Regions from separate parts of the uncultured Phyllobacterium sp. genome, predicted to be linked through region 2. Evidence: predicted binding sites of a transcription regulator. Region 2 holds the regulator's gene; the other holds the start of a gene.

Region 1 (7,258 bases), on a different contig from region 2:
CGGTGAAGGAGGCCACCGGCGGCAAGGGCGTCAACCTGACGCTCGATATGGTCGGCGGCGATTATACCGGGCGCAATTACGATGCTGCCGCCATCGACGGGCGGATCGTGCAGATCGCCCATCTCAATGGCGCGAAGGTCACGGTCGACATATCCAAAATCATGATCAAGCGGCTGACCCATACGGGATCGACCCTGCGGGCACGGCCGGTCGAGTTCAAGGCCGGTATTGCCCGGGAACTGGAGCTGAAAGTCTGGCCTCTCTTGGTGCAGCGCCGCGTCGCCCCGGTCATCGACATGGTCTATCCGTTCCACGAGGCGTGGCGCGCGCATGAGCGCATGGAAGAAGGCAAGCATGTCGGCAAGATCGTTCTCGACGTCAGCTGACATGCCTCAAGCAAAAGGCCGCGCAGCAAGCGCGGCCTCCTGCAAACGTTGCGAACGGCTCAGTTTGCCGCGCTGACCTTGCCGATGCCGAAGAACAGCGTTTCGCCGGACGAGCCGTCGACGCCGTCATTATCGGTGACCGCAAAGCCATTGCCGGCGACGTCGACGGTAAAGCCTTCCAGCTTGTCGACGACATAACCATTGGTGCTCTTCAGGTCGGCGATGAAGTCGCGTGCCAGCGTCTTCTCGACGACCGGCAGCTTTTCACCGAGCTTTGCCGGTTTCAAGCCGTCCAGCGCCACGCGATAGAGCTTCTTGTTGACCGCCTTGTCACCGATCAGATTGTCGCGTTCGACAATGTAGAGCTGGCCGTCATGGGCGGTGATTTCGGAAAGACCGACCCAGCCGTCACCGCTCTTCTTGTCCAGCGGATAGGAGACGGCACCCCAGCTCTTGTCCTTGACATTGTAGCTCAGGAGCTTGACGAAGCCTTTTTCGTCATCCTTCCATTCCCGCTGCACGGCCATCCACAGAACGGTGGCATCGCCTTCGCCGACGCGGGTGATCCCTTCCAGCCCGAAACGGGTCTGATGCGGCAGCAGCTCCTCGGGAAGCGCGATTTCCTTCTTGATCTCGCCCTTCTCGTTGACGTTGAAGATCGCATGCGGCACCAGCTTGGACTGGTCGCCCTCATTGGCGAGCCAGAAGCCGCCCGCGCCATCGGTGGTGATGCCCTCGAGATCGAGCTTCTGGGCCGGCTGGCCGCCGCGCGTGACCACCAGCGCCCGGGTGATCTTTGCCGGTGTCTGCTTGGCATCGATGGTGAAGATGGTGGGCGCGGCGGAATAGAACGAGTCCGAGACCGCATAGAGCTTGCCCGGCTCCTTCAGGTCTGCGACCAGGCCCGACAGGGCACCCCAGCCCAGCGGCGTGCCATCATCCTTCGACACCGACACGATCTTCGGATAGGCCGGTTCCTGGTCCTTCAGCTCATAGATCATGACATGGGAGCGCGCGCCGCCATCCGCAACCAGATCGGATTCATTGGCGGTGACGAACAGGTTGCGCGAGGGAATGGCAAGAATGCCTTCCGGGGCGATGCCCGATGGCAGCAGCTGCACGAATTCCGGGTCCTTGCCGGTATCCTTGTGGACGCCGACGACGGAACCGCGCTCGCTGGCAACGAAGATGTAGTTGGTGTCGCCATACTGCGCGACTTCGGCGCCTTCGAGTTCCACGCCCTTCTTGTTGCGTTTGTCGGGATAGTGACCGGCTGCCGCAATCCTGTGTTCCAGCGAGGGGCCGGATTCATAGAGAACCTTGCCGTCCGTGGAGAAGATCGTGAAGCTGCGCGAACCGCCCTTGTAGTCGCCTTCATTGGCTGTGAGAATGCGGTCATTGCCAAGCCATTTCACGGTATCCGGCTCGCGCAGGACACCCTTCATGCTGCCGTCGAACTTCAGCGCGCCGTCGTTCTTGACGTCGATCTTGTCGAGATCGACCGTGCCGGCGGAGAAATGCGAGGTGATCTTGCCGCTGGCCGCATCGATGATCGCGATATGGTTGTTTTCCTGCAGGGTGACGGCGATCTGGTTGTTCGCGTTGATCGACACGAATTCCGGCTCGGCATCCTCCGGGGCGATGTCGGCAAGGCCGGTCAGAACGACGGTCTTCATGCTCGTGCAATCGGGCGCGCCGTTCTTCAACGAGAAAATCTTGAGATCGCCGGAGGGAAGCTGCGGCAGCTCGCCATCATTGAGTTTTTCGTCGCGCTCGTTTTCGATGGCAACGGCGGCAAAGGTCCTGTCGGGCGAGACGGCGACCGAGTCCGGCTGACCGCCGAGATCGCAGCTCGTCAGCACCGTGCGCGATGCAAGGTCGATCACGTCAAGCCGGCCGGAGGGATTCTTGTGATCCTTGGAGGTGTTGACCGCCGCCAGCACCATGGCGCCGGCAACCGCAACGGAGGTTGGCTCACCTTCGACCTTGAGCAGGCCGGCGGCCTTGGGCCTGGCGGCATCGCTGATATCGATGAAGCCGATGGCGCCATAGGGGCTGTCGGAATAGACCAGCGTCTTGCCATCTTCCGAGGCCGTGATGATTTCCGACGATGTCGGCTTTGACGTGTCTGCATCCTTGGGTAGATTGTCAGCAACCGGGAAGCTGGCGATCCGGTTGAAAACCGGTTCGGCAGCGGCTGGCAGGGCGATGGAAGCGACCAGGGCGGTCCACAGTCCGATGCAAAGGGTTTTGCGCGGCATTGTTGAATCTCCTCTTGTTTACAAGGGATCAGTTGCCCGCGGGCGTTGCAGCGGCATGACAATTTCATGACAGTTTGGTGAAACCGGTAATTGCATTCGGTTGCTACGAAAACCGATTCTTGCCCAATCGAGAATTTACCGCTATATAACGCCTCGAATTCCCGGAAATTGTGGTTGAACCCACGTCCCGCCTCACCGGAGCGGACGAACGAGAGGACTATATTCAATGGCCACCCAGCTTCTCATGCCAAAGGCAACGGCCGTCTGGCTTGTCGACAATACCGCTCTGTCTTTTGACCAGATTGCCGCCTTCTGCAAACTGCACCCGCTTGAGGTGAAAGCGATTGCCGACGGTGAATCCGCCCAGGGCATCAAGGGACTGGATCCGCTGATGACCGGCCAGCTGTCGCGTGAGGAAATCGCCAGGGGCGAAGCCGACATCAATCACAAATTGAAGATTCTCGAGCCGAAGGTGCGCGTGCCGGAAGCCAAGCGCAAGGGACCGCGCTACACGCCGCTGTCCAAGCGCCAGGATCGTCCCAACGCCATCCTGTGGCTGGTGCGCAACCATCCGGAACTGAAGGATGCGCAGGTTTCGCGCCTCATCGGCACAACGAAGTCGACCATCGAGCAGATCCGCAACCGCACCCACTGGAATTCCAACAATCTCCAGCCGATGGACCCTGTCACCCTCGGCCTGTGCTCGCAGATCGACCTTGACCTCGAGGTCGAGCGTTCTTCCCGCAACCGCCCGGTCCAGCCCGGCGAAGGCGGCGATACATTGCTGCCGGCATCGGCCACGGAAAACCTGGATATCCAGCCAGCCGTCCGCGAAGAGGACGAAGAGCTCGATGCGGACAAGGTTTTCGCCAAGCTTTCCTCGCTCAAGGGCCGCAATACGGACGAAGACGAGGAAGAATAAGCCATTTGATTGCCTTGACGGGTAGTCCCTGAATCGAGAAAGCTCCCCCTCCGGTGGAGCTTTTTTCTTTTACGGGAGATACAGCCTTGCTGCCGACATTCGAGACGGAACGGCTTTTCCTGCGCCCGCGCACCGTGGCTGATCTGGAAGACTGCATGGCCATGGACCGCGATCCGGAGGTGACCCGGTTCATACCGGGGCCCTGGACGAATCCCGATGCGCATCGCCGTTTCATCACCGCGCGCATGGAGGCGGATTTCGGCCCGGATCTCGGTTATTGGTCGATCTTTGCGCGCGACCGGCCGCAACGGTTTCTCGGCTGGGTCCTGCTGATCCCGGACGATGCGGTGGGGCCGGACATTGAAATCGGCTGGCGGCTCAATCGCCACGCCTGGGGCAAGGGCTATGCGACGGAGGCTGCCCGGCCGCTCGTCGTGCACGCCTTCGGGCAGGCTGGCATCAAGCGCATCGTTGCCGCAATCCATCCGGACAATGCGGCGTCCATTCGCGTGGCGCAAAAGATCGGCCTCACAGCCACGCACGACGGCGCCCCATACAGATACTTTGCCTTGAACCGGGAGGATTTTGCCGCCTCGCTCATGACGGGCCAGACAGCTGTTTAAGACGCCTTCTTGGCATCGGGCGCTTCGCTGAGTTCCATCCGCCGATAGAAATCGGCCAGCGTCTTGCCGCGCTCCTGCCGGAAGATGCGCTGGGCCTTCTCGGCCCTGGTGATTCGGTCGATGCGGAACGTGCGGAAATCATTGCGCAATTCGCACCAGCTGATGACGGTCCAGACCTTGCCCCAGAACCACAGTCCGAGCGGCCTGATGTCCCGCATGCTTTCCTTGCCGTCCATGTCCTTGTAGGCCACCGACAGCACCTGGCACTGGTCCGCCGCATTCTCGGCAAGATCGATCATCGCCCGGTCATGGCTGCTGATATTGGTTCCGGACGAATGAATATGCGTGTTGGCAATGCGCGGGCGATCATCCTTGGGCAGAACAGCCCCGATCTTGATGATGGCTTCTTCCGCTGCACGCGCCATGGAGGCACCGCCCCAGGCCGTTATCAGCCGGGCGCCGGCAACCAGCGCGACCACCTCGTCGCGCGTGAACATCAGCGGCGGCAGGTCAAAGCCTTCCCGCAGGATATAGCCCACCCCCGCCTCGCCGTCGATCGGCACGCCGGTGGACTGGAGGTCGGCAATATCGCGATAGATGGTGCGCTCGGACACTTCGAGCTTTTCCGCCAGCTGGCGCGCGGTAACCAGCCGCCCGCCCCGGAGTTTCTGTACGATCTGAAAGAGACGATCTGCACGTCGCATGCTGCTTAATCCTTCAAGCCTGCCTGGTACTCGCGCGCAATAAAGCTGCGCATCCCGGCAATCTGCCCCGCCTGCTCCGGCAGGAACGCTTCGAGAAATTCCGTGGCAAAAGTGCCCGGCGCCGATCCGGCCGCGCTGACAATCTGCGCGTCGCGCACCGCATGCGGCACGTCCTGATACAGGGAGGAACCGGCATAGTCGCCGATCTGGGACTGTATCCAGCCCGCACCGTTGCTGGTGTGTCTGCGCCCTTCGAAGACACCCGCCCGGGCAAGAGCCAGCGTCCCGCCGCAGATGCCGCCCACAATGCCGCCGCGTGACAAAACCGAATGCAGCAGGGATGCAATGTCAGGAGCATCTTCCGACGGCCAGGTGTTGGCGCCGATCACCGCAACCGCATCCAGATCCGCGTTCTCCTGCGGATCAAGTCCGCGATCCGGCACGAGATGCAATCCGCCAATGGACCTGAGGGGACCCGCCGTCGGGGCCAGAGCAACCGCCCGCGCACCAAACCATTCGACAGCTGATCCGGAAAGCAGACCGAACTCCCAATCGGCAAACTCATCGATGAATACGAGGCCGATTGTCTTTTTCTGGTCCATCGCGATGCTCCCTTTCGGCGTCACTGATCAGTATTCTAGCTTGAAATGTCCGTTTTGGCTTGTTTTTCCGGTTACCGCATGGGCCGGACGCCGCGAACGGCCGGATTGGCGAACGGCGCCGGCATTTTCGCTGCCGGCGGCGTCCTTCATTGAATTGCGCCGTGCCAGACGTTCCGCATAGGCATCGGGCCAGCCGATGTCCTTCAGCAGATAGTCCGGGAGTGCGCTGACGGAGCGTTCAGTCCGCATTTCGTCACGCAGATGTGCATACCGCGACCACAGGCGCCTGACCGTTCCGACGATTCCAAAATCAACCATATTCATGACCCTGTCTCCTTTGCTTACGAAGACACTATCGCACACCCCTCCTGACAACCTTCTGTCAGGAGCCTGTCAGCAGGGGCGAGAAAGATGCGGGCATGGATTTGGCCGGAACAGGATCGTTTGGGGGGCGGTCAACCGGCGGGAATGCCGATACCCCTGGCGTTGAGTACGGCCTTGATCTCGTCGAGGATGGCGGGGTCGTCGATGGTGGCCGGCATGTTCCACGGCTCCTGATCGGCAATCTTCTGCATCGTCCCGCGCAGGATCTTGCCGGACCGGGTTTTCGGCAACCGCTTGGCCGTCACCGCGATCTTGAAGGCCGCAACCGGGCCGATCCGGTCACGGATCAGGGCGACGCATTCCTGCTCGATATCCGCCGCCGCACGGGTAACACCCGATTTGAGCACGATGAAACCGCAGGGAACCTGGCCCTTCAGATGGTCCGCAATGCCGATAACCGCGCATTCCGCCACATCCGGATGGCTTGACAGCACCTCCTCCATCGACCCCGTCGACAGGCGGTGTCCGGCGACATTGATGATGTCGTCGGTCCGGCTCATGATGTAGATATAGCCGTCTTCATCGATGATCCCCGCATCGGCGGTTTTGTAATAGCCGGGGAATTCCGCCATATAGGCCTCGCGGAACCGCTGGTCGGCGTTCCACAGCGTCGGCAGGCAGGCGGGCGGCAAAGGCAGCTTGACCACGATATTGCCCAGCTCGCCGCGCTTGACCGGGTGCCCGGCGTCATCGAGCACCTGCACGTCATAGCCGGGCATGGGCACGGTCGGCGACCCGTACTTGACCGGCAGCATGCCGAGACCCGCCGGATTGGCCGCCATGGGCCAGCCGCTCTCCGTCTGCCACCAATGGTCGATGACGGGAACGCCAAGCTTTTCCTCGGCCCATTTGATTGTATCCGTATCCGCCCGCTCGCCTGCCAGAAACAGATATTGCAGCGAGGACAAATCATATTTGCCGATGAACTCGCCCTTCGGATCTTCCTTCTTGATGGCGCGGAACGCTGTCGGCGCGGTGAACAGCACCTTGACCTTATGGTCGGCAATCACCCGCCAGAATGTGCCGGCATCGGGTGTTCCCACCGGCTTGCCTTCGAACAGGACGCTTGTCGCGCCGATGAACAGCGGCGCATAGGCGATGTAGGAGTGACCGACCGCCCAGCCGATATCGGAGGCAGCCCAGAACACCTCGCCCGCAGCCGTGTCGTAGACCGCGCCCATCGACCATGCCAGCGCAACGAGATGGCCGCCATTGTCGCGCACCACGCCCTTGGGCTGGCCGGTGGTGCCCGAGGTATAGAGGATATAAAGCGGGTCCGTTGCCTTGACGCGCGCGCAGGGGACTTTCCGCCCGCTGGCGGCAGCGACAGCTGCGGCGTAGTCGACATCGCGCCCGGCCACCAGCTCGTGCGGCTG
Region 2 (7,258 bases):
GCAGCAGGCGGCCCGCGTTTCGCAGCGCACCGCCATGTTCCATCTCGGAAACCTCGTCGAGGTGGGCGATACGGAAATGATGTTCACCAATCCGACGGAAAAGCGCACGCAGGACTACATCACCGGACGCTTCGGCTAATCACGGGAAACAGGGATAAGAATATGACCGAGTCGCAGCATACCGTCCGTTCCTATGACGACGAACTGAAGTTCCTGACGCACAAGATCGCCGAAATGGGCGGCCATGCCGAGCGCATGGTCGAACAGGCCGTCACCGCCATGGTGAACTCCGACAATGCGCTGGCCCAGCGCGTCATTTCGGACGATCTCATCCTCGATGCCGGACAGCGCGAGATCGACGAGAAGGCCATCACCATCATCGGCAAGCGCCAGCCCATGGCGATCGACCTGCGTGAAATCATCGGCGCCATCCGCATATCCTCCGACCTCGAACGGGTCGGTGACCTCGGCAAGAACATCGCCAAGCGCGTCGTCGCCGTCACCGATACGCGCCAGACGCTTTCGGTCTATCGCGGCCTGCAGACCATCGCGGAACTTGCCCTGACGCAGCTCAAGGACGTGCTCGACGCCTATGCGACACGCTCCGTGCAGCAGGTCAACATCGTGCGCGAGCGCGATGACGAAATCGATGCGCTGTACACCTCGCTGTTCCGCGAACTCCTGACCTATATGATGGAAGACCCGCGCAACATTTCCGCCTGCACGCACCTTCTCTTCTGCGCCAAGAATATCGAGCGCATCGGAGACCATGCGACGAACATTGCTGAAACGGTCTACTACATCGTGACGGGTGCCCAGCTTCCGGCCGAACGGCCCAAGGAAGACCAGACCCACAGCATCATCGTCGATGAAGCCAGACAGCCTTAAACAGAATCAGGATTCCAGCAATGGCGATAGCTCCCAAAATCACTGTTGTCGAAGACGAGGAAGCGCTCAGCGTCCTTCTCCGGTACAATCTTGAAGCCGAAGGCTATGTCGTCGAGACAATCGCACGCGGTGACGAGGCGGAAATTGCGCTGCGTGAAAAAGTGCCGGATCTGCTCATTCTCGACTGGATGCTGCCGGGCCTTTCCGGCATCGAACTCTGCCGCCGCCTGCGGGCGCGGCGCGAGACCGAAATCCTGCCGATCATCATGCTGACGGCGCGCGGCGAAGAGAGCGAGCGGGTGCGCGGCCTTGCCACCGGCGCCGATGACTACATGGTCAAGCCGTTCTCGACCCCGGAACTGCTTGCCCGCATCAAGGCCATGCTGCGCCGGGTCAATCCGAGCCTGCTGTCGCATGTGCTCAGCTTCGGCGATCTGAAGCTCGACCGCGAGCAGCACCGCGTGTTCCGCAAGGAACGGGAGCTGAAGCTCGGCCCCACCGAATTCCGCCTGCTGGAATTCCTGATGCAGTCCCCCGGCCGGGTGTTCTCGCGCGGCCAGCTCCTGGACAATGTCTGGGGCGCCGACATCTATGTGGACGACCGTACCGTCGACGTGCATGTCGGACGGCTGCGCAAGGCCATCAATATCGGCCGCTCGATCGATCCGATCCGCACCGTGCGCGGTGCGGGGTATTCGTTCGGGTAATCAGTGCCTGCGCGAGAGTTCGCGCGTCGCCCCTTCGATGCCCGCCAGGGTCATGGGATACATGCGATGCGCGAAAATCTTGCGGATCATCGCCGTCGAGGCGGTGTAGTTCCAGTACTGTTCCTTTGACGGATTGAGCCAGGCGGCGTTCTTCCAGTGGTCGAGCACCCGGCCGAGCCAGACCGCGCCGGCTTCTTCATTCCAGTGTTCGACCGACCCGCCCGCATGGGAAACCTCGTAGGGCGCCATGGCGGCATCCCCGACAAAGATGACCTTGTAGTCCGGTCCGTACTTATGGATGAGATCGAGCGTCGGTATCCGTTCCGCATGGCGGCGGCGGTTGTCCTTCCACACGCCCTCGTAGAGGCAATTGTGGAAGTAGAAATATTCCATGTGCTTGAATTCGGAGCGGACGGCGGAGAACAGTTCCTCGGCGATCCGGATATGCTCGTCCATGGAGCCGCCCACATCGAAGAACATCAGCAGCTTGACATGATTGCGCCGTTCGGGCCGCGTCTGCACGTCGAGATAGCCGTGTTCGGCGGTTGACCTGATGGTGCCGGAAAGGTCGAGCTCGTCATCGGCGCCTTCGCGCACCCAGCGGCGCAGCCGTTTCAGAGCAACCTTGATGTTGCGGGTGCCAAGCTCGACACTATCGTCAAAATTCCTGAATTCACGCTTGTCCCAGACCTTGACCGCCCGGCCGTGCCTGCCTTCGTCCTGGCCGATGCGCACGCCTTCCGGATTGTAGCCATAGGCACCGAAGGGCGACGTTCCGGCCGTGCCGATCCATTTCGAGCCGCCCTGATGCCGGCCCTTCTGCTCCTCAAGCCGCTGGCGCAGGGTTTCCATCAGCTTGTCGAAACCGCCCAGCGCCTCGATCAGCTTCTTCTCTTCTTCCGTGAGGTGCTTTTCGGCGAGCCGGCGCAACCATTCCTCGGGCAGATTGGCAATGTCGACACCGCTCTCGCCGCCGAGCAGTTCCAGCCCCTTGAACACGTGACCGAAGACCTGATCGAAGCGGTCGAGATGGCGCTCGTCCTTCACCAGGGCGGAACGGGCGAGATAGTAGAACCCTTCCACATCATAGGTCACCAGCCCCGCATCCAGCCCCTCAAGCAGCGTCAGATATTCCCGCAGGGATACGGGAATTTTGGCGGCCTTGAGCTCGAGGAAGAAGGGGAGGAACATTGTGGGACCCTTTTACTGCATGCGATGAACGATGCCGGTTCTCTCGATGGGGCGGATGGTGAGCGCCATTTATCCCTGCCTCCTTGCCATGAAAGCCAGCCGCTCGAACAGATGCACGTCCTGCTCGTTCTTGAGCAGGGCGCCGTGCAGTTTCGGCAAGGCGTTCTTCGGGTCGGCGCGCAAATCTTCCGGGGCGATGTCGTCGGTGACCAGCAGGCGGATCCAGTCTAGTGCTTCGGAGGTCGACGGCTTCTTCTTCAGGCCGGGCACATCGCGGATCTCGTAAAACTGGGTGAGGGCGGCGCGCACGAGGTTCTGCTTGATGCCGGGATAGTGCACTTCGACGATCCGGGTCAGCGTCTCGACATCCGGGAAGCGGATATAGTGGAAGAAGCAGCGGCGCAGAAAGGCGTCGGGCAGTTCCTTCTCGTTGTTGGAGGTGATGATGACGATCGGCCGGTGTATGGCGCGGATCGTTTCGCCTGTTTCGTAGACGTGGAATTCGTTGCGGTCGAGCTCCTGCAGGAGATCGTTGGGAAACTCGATATCCGCCTTGTCGATCTCGTCGATCAGCAGCACGACTTTCCTGTCGGTCGTGAAGGCATGCCACAGCTTGCCGGGCTTTATGTAATTGGCGATGTCGTTGAACTTGGCATCGCCGAGCTGCGAATCGCGCAGGCGGCTGACGGCATCATATTCGTAGAGGCCCTGCTGCGCCTTGGTGGTGGATTTGACGTTCCATTCGACCAGTTCCAGATCGAGCGCCGCCGCGATCTGCCGGGCAAGCTCGGTCTTGCCGGTGCCGGGTTCGCCCTTGACCAGCAGTGGCCGTTCAAGTGCAATCGCCGCATTGACCGCCACCATCAAGTCCTTGTCGGCCACATAGGCCGCTGTACCTTCAAACCGCATCGCATTCCCTTTCGTGATGGACAAAGATTAAGGGGCGTGCCGGAGGAGGGCAAGAGCCGTCCGGGAATGCGGCGATATGGTTTTCCCGTTGCCACGCCCGCTTTCGCGTCTGGCTGTTGAAAGGTGGGAAAGACGGGCGGTCCCTGGAACGCGGGTCTTGGGGTATGTGGTATGCGATGCTTGCGATCCAAGGACCACCCGCCCCGGCGTTTTTGAGGGTTTTTGCCCAATGCGCAACCATTGAACCAAACCTCCCCGGCCGCACAGGTTTTCCTCCCTGTGAAGCCGAAGCGCCGATCCTTTCCCGACTTTCGAAAGTTTCCGGAAGCATTCCCGCCGGAAAGGACAGGGATGAGAATAACGTGGGTTGGGATGTGTTGGATAAGTTGGTGGTGAATTTCTCATAAAACAACAGCTTGGCTGTTCCAACCCCCCTCTGTCCTGCCGGACATCTCCCCCACAAGGGGGGAGATCAGCTGTCACGATTGTTTCAGCCAATCTTCAACATTGCAGAATAAGCAGAGCCGCTAATGCCAGTGCAATCTCCCCCCCTTGTGGGGGAGATGGGCGGCAGCCCAGAGGGGGGTGTTCCACGCATCCACAATGATTATGCGACAAAGATTGTGCGGGGAGGGAAAATCGTTTGCCGCGCACTGGTGCAATGCCTGCATCCGTCCTATATTCGGATCGGCGTTCTGCGCTTCTCGACAGGAGAGACATATTCCCCGGGGCCTTAATGATCCCTTAGGGAGCTGTCCCTGAGGAGGCCCGTGGGCTTCTTCACACGGCACCCACCTACTTTGTAGGTTCCCGGGATCGACTTCTCCATCGGTTGTGTGGACGCCACTTTTGTTTCATCCCGAGCCGGTTCGCGTGCCGGCGCCCCATGAAATCAAGCCTGTGCAGCACCACTCCCCCATCAAAGAGCTGAAGAAGAAACTGCGCCTGGAGGCCCTTGGCCGCCGCGATGCGCTGACGACGGAATTCCGCGTCGAAGCCTCGATGCGCATTGCCGATTTCGGCTTGGCGGCGCTTGCCGTCGATCCGGGCACCATTGTTTCGGGCTTCTGGCCGATCCGCTCGGAGGTGGATCTGCGCCCGCTGCTTTTCGGCCTGCGCGAGCGCGGTGCACGGCTTTGCCTGCCTGCCATCATCGACAAGCAGACGATCCTCTTCCGTGAACTGGTGCGCGGCGCGCCGATGATCGATACGGGCTTCGGCACGGCGGGGCCGCCGCACGACGCTGCCGTGCTTGATCCATCCTTCATGCTGGTGCCGCTGGCGGCCTTCGATGTCAGGGGGCACCGCATCGGCTATGGTGCGGGCTACTATGACCGGGCCATCGCGCATCTGCAGATCAAGGGCGTGAACCCGCGCCTGATCGGCGTGGCGTTTGACTGCCAGCAGGTTGAAACCGTACCCGATGAGCCGCATGATGTGCCGCTGGAGGCGATCCTGACGGAAAGCGGGTTGCGCCGCTTCGGCTAGACAGATAAATCGATCATTTCAGGCCCCGGCAAGGACCGGGCTCTCTTTCAGGATGTGCGCGTGAGATTACTGTTTCTTGGGGATATGGTGGGGCGTTCGGGCCGGACGGCGGTCTATGAGCAATTGCCGGGACTGATATCCGACCTGAAGCTCGATTTCGTCATCGTCAACGGCGAGAACGCGGCGGGTGGCTTCGGCATCACCGAGGAAATCTTTCACGACACGATCAATGCCGGGGCCGACGTGGTCACGACAGGCAATCACGTCTGGGACCAGCGGGAAGCGCTGGTTTTCGCCTCACGCGAACAGCGGTTCCTGCGCCCGGCGAATTTCCCGCTCGGCACGGCCGGCAAGGGCTCCGGTGTGTTTCTCGCCAAGAACGGCGCGCGCGTGCTTGTGTCCAACATCATGGGCCGTGTCTTCATGCATCCGGACCTGCATGACCCCTTCACCATCGGCGAGGAGATTCTCGCCGCCTGTCCGCTCGGCGAACAGGCCGATGCCGTGGTGTTCGATTTCCATGCGGAAGCCACCAGCGAAAAGCAGTGTTTTGGCCATTTCGTCGACGGCCGCGCCAGCCTCGTCGTCGGTACGCACACCCACGTGCCGACCGCCGATGCGCAGATCCTCAATGGCGGCACCGCCTATATGTCCGATGCCGGCATGTGCGGCGATTACGATTCATCGCTCGGCATGGACAAGGAAGAACCGCTGAACCGCTTTCTGTCGAAGGTGCCGAAAGGCCGGTTTGAAGCCGCCAGCGGCAAGGCGACGATCTGCGGCGTCGGCGTCGATATTTCCGACCGCACCGGACTTGCCGAAAGGATTTCTCCCCTGCGCATTGGCCCGCGGCTGGAGGAAACCATTCCCGCCTTCTGGAAATAGCTCGATACAACCCGGCGCAACCAATCACGCCCGATTCTGTAACACTCGTTTGAGGATAGACCTTCCATGACCCAGACCGCATTTCCCACCGCTTTCGTCCCGCTGAGGCTGGCGGACCGCTCCATTGCCTTCAAGGCTCTGGCCGTTCTGATCGGCACGGCCTTCCTTGCCGTCAGCTCGTGGATCGAAGTGCCGATGTTTCCGGTGCCTGTCACCATGCAGACATTTGCCGTGACGATGGTCGGCGCGCTTTACGGCTGGCGTCTGGGCGGCCTGACCGTGCTTGCCTGGCTGGGTGAAGCGATGATCGGCATGCCGGTTCTGGCCGGCGGCGCCGGCGGGTTCCTTTATTTCGCCGGACCGACTGCCGGTTACCTCGCCGCCTTCCCGGTCGTTGCCGCCGCCGTCGGCTTCCTGGCGGAACGCGGCCTGACGCGCAACCCGTTCGTATCGGCTGCGGTCATGCTGTTCGGCAACCTGCTTTGCCTCGCCCTCGGCGCCTCGTGGCTGGCGCATCTCTTCGGTTTCGAAGCGGCCTGGGCTTCCGGCGTTGCGCCGTTCCTGATCGGTGCCGTGCTGAAGTCGGCCCTGGCTGCTGCTGCGATCGAAATGCTCCGCCGTTCGGGCATCGCAGCGCGCCTGTTTTGACCATCCGCCAGCGTGCACATCACTTTCTGTGCACGCTGATCTCCATCGGCAAAGGCCATACACCGGCCTTTGCCGGCAATGACGATAAAATCATCGTGCGGCTGTTTCCAAAGCCGGCTATGGCGATATGCGGCTGCAACTTCCCCCATTGTGATCGCGCGGGTGCTGGACGAGACGCCGGTTTTTACCTATAAGGGCGCCATTCCAGACGCCTGTTTCCGCCTGAACTGCCTGCAGACTTGGTTCGCAGGCTTCCGAGGGAAACGGCAGAACCATATCTAAGCACGCAGGGGTGCCATGGCAGGCCATTCACAGTTTAAAAACATCATGCACCGCAAAGGGCGTCAGGACGCCGTTCGGTCGAAGATTTTCTCCAAGCTCGGACGCGAAATCACCGTGGCCGCCAAGCAGGGTCTGCCGGACCCGGCGATGAACCCGCGTCTGCGCCTCGCAGTGCAGAACGCGCGCGCCCAGTCGATGCCGAAGGACAACATCGAACGCGCCATCAAGAAGGCCGCGGGCGGCGACGCCGACAATTACGA

What was found. Region 2 encodes PhoB, which activates phosphate uptake and scavenging genes when phosphate is short. Its sites were predicted from a motif close to TGTCATNNANCTGTCAT; they were not measured.
Region 1: the regulator PhoB is predicted to act here: its motif matches at 2,703-2,719, upstream of RDL77_RS12155 (esterase-like activity of phytase family protein).

The regions. Positions count from the first base shown of each region.
Region 1 is NZ_CABSQF010000016.1:98,326-105,583, reverse strand. It holds partial or broken gene RDL77_RS12160 (NAD(P)H-quinone oxidoreductase) at 1-386, shown strand, start outside; gene RDL77_RS12155 (esterase-like activity of phytase family protein) at 446-2,647, opposite strand; gene RDL77_RS12150 (DUF1013 domain-containing protein) at 2,874-3,569, shown strand; gene RDL77_RS12145 (GNAT family N-acetyltransferase) at 3,656-4,192, shown strand; gene RDL77_RS12140 (YafY family protein) at 4,189-4,896, opposite strand; gene RDL77_RS12135 (DJ-1/PfpI family protein) at 4,902-5,498, opposite strand; gene RDL77_RS12130 (DUF1127 domain-containing protein) at 5,526-5,822, opposite strand; gene RDL77_RS12125 (propionyl-CoA synthetase) at 5,954-7,258, opposite strand, start outside.
Region 2 is NZ_CABSQF010000063.1:1,326-8,583, forward strand. It holds gene pstB (phosphate ABC transporter ATP-binding protein PstB) at 1-139, shown strand, start outside; gene phoU (phosphate signaling complex protein PhoU) at 163-888, shown strand; gene phoB (phosphate regulon transcriptional regulator PhoB) at 909-1,595, shown strand; gene RDL77_RS23030 (VWA domain-containing protein) at 1,596-2,786, opposite strand; gene RDL77_RS23035 (MoxR family ATPase) at 2,856-3,695, opposite strand; RNA gene ssrS (6S RNA) at 4,385-4,541, shown strand; gene RDL77_RS23045 (5-formyltetrahydrofolate cyclo-ligase) at 4,569-5,183, shown strand; gene RDL77_RS23050 (TIGR00282 family metallophosphoesterase) at 5,244-6,068, shown strand; gene RDL77_RS23055 (biotin transporter BioY) at 6,135-6,716, shown strand; gene RDL77_RS23060 (YebC/PmpR family DNA-binding transcriptional regulator) at 7,014-7,258, shown strand, end outside.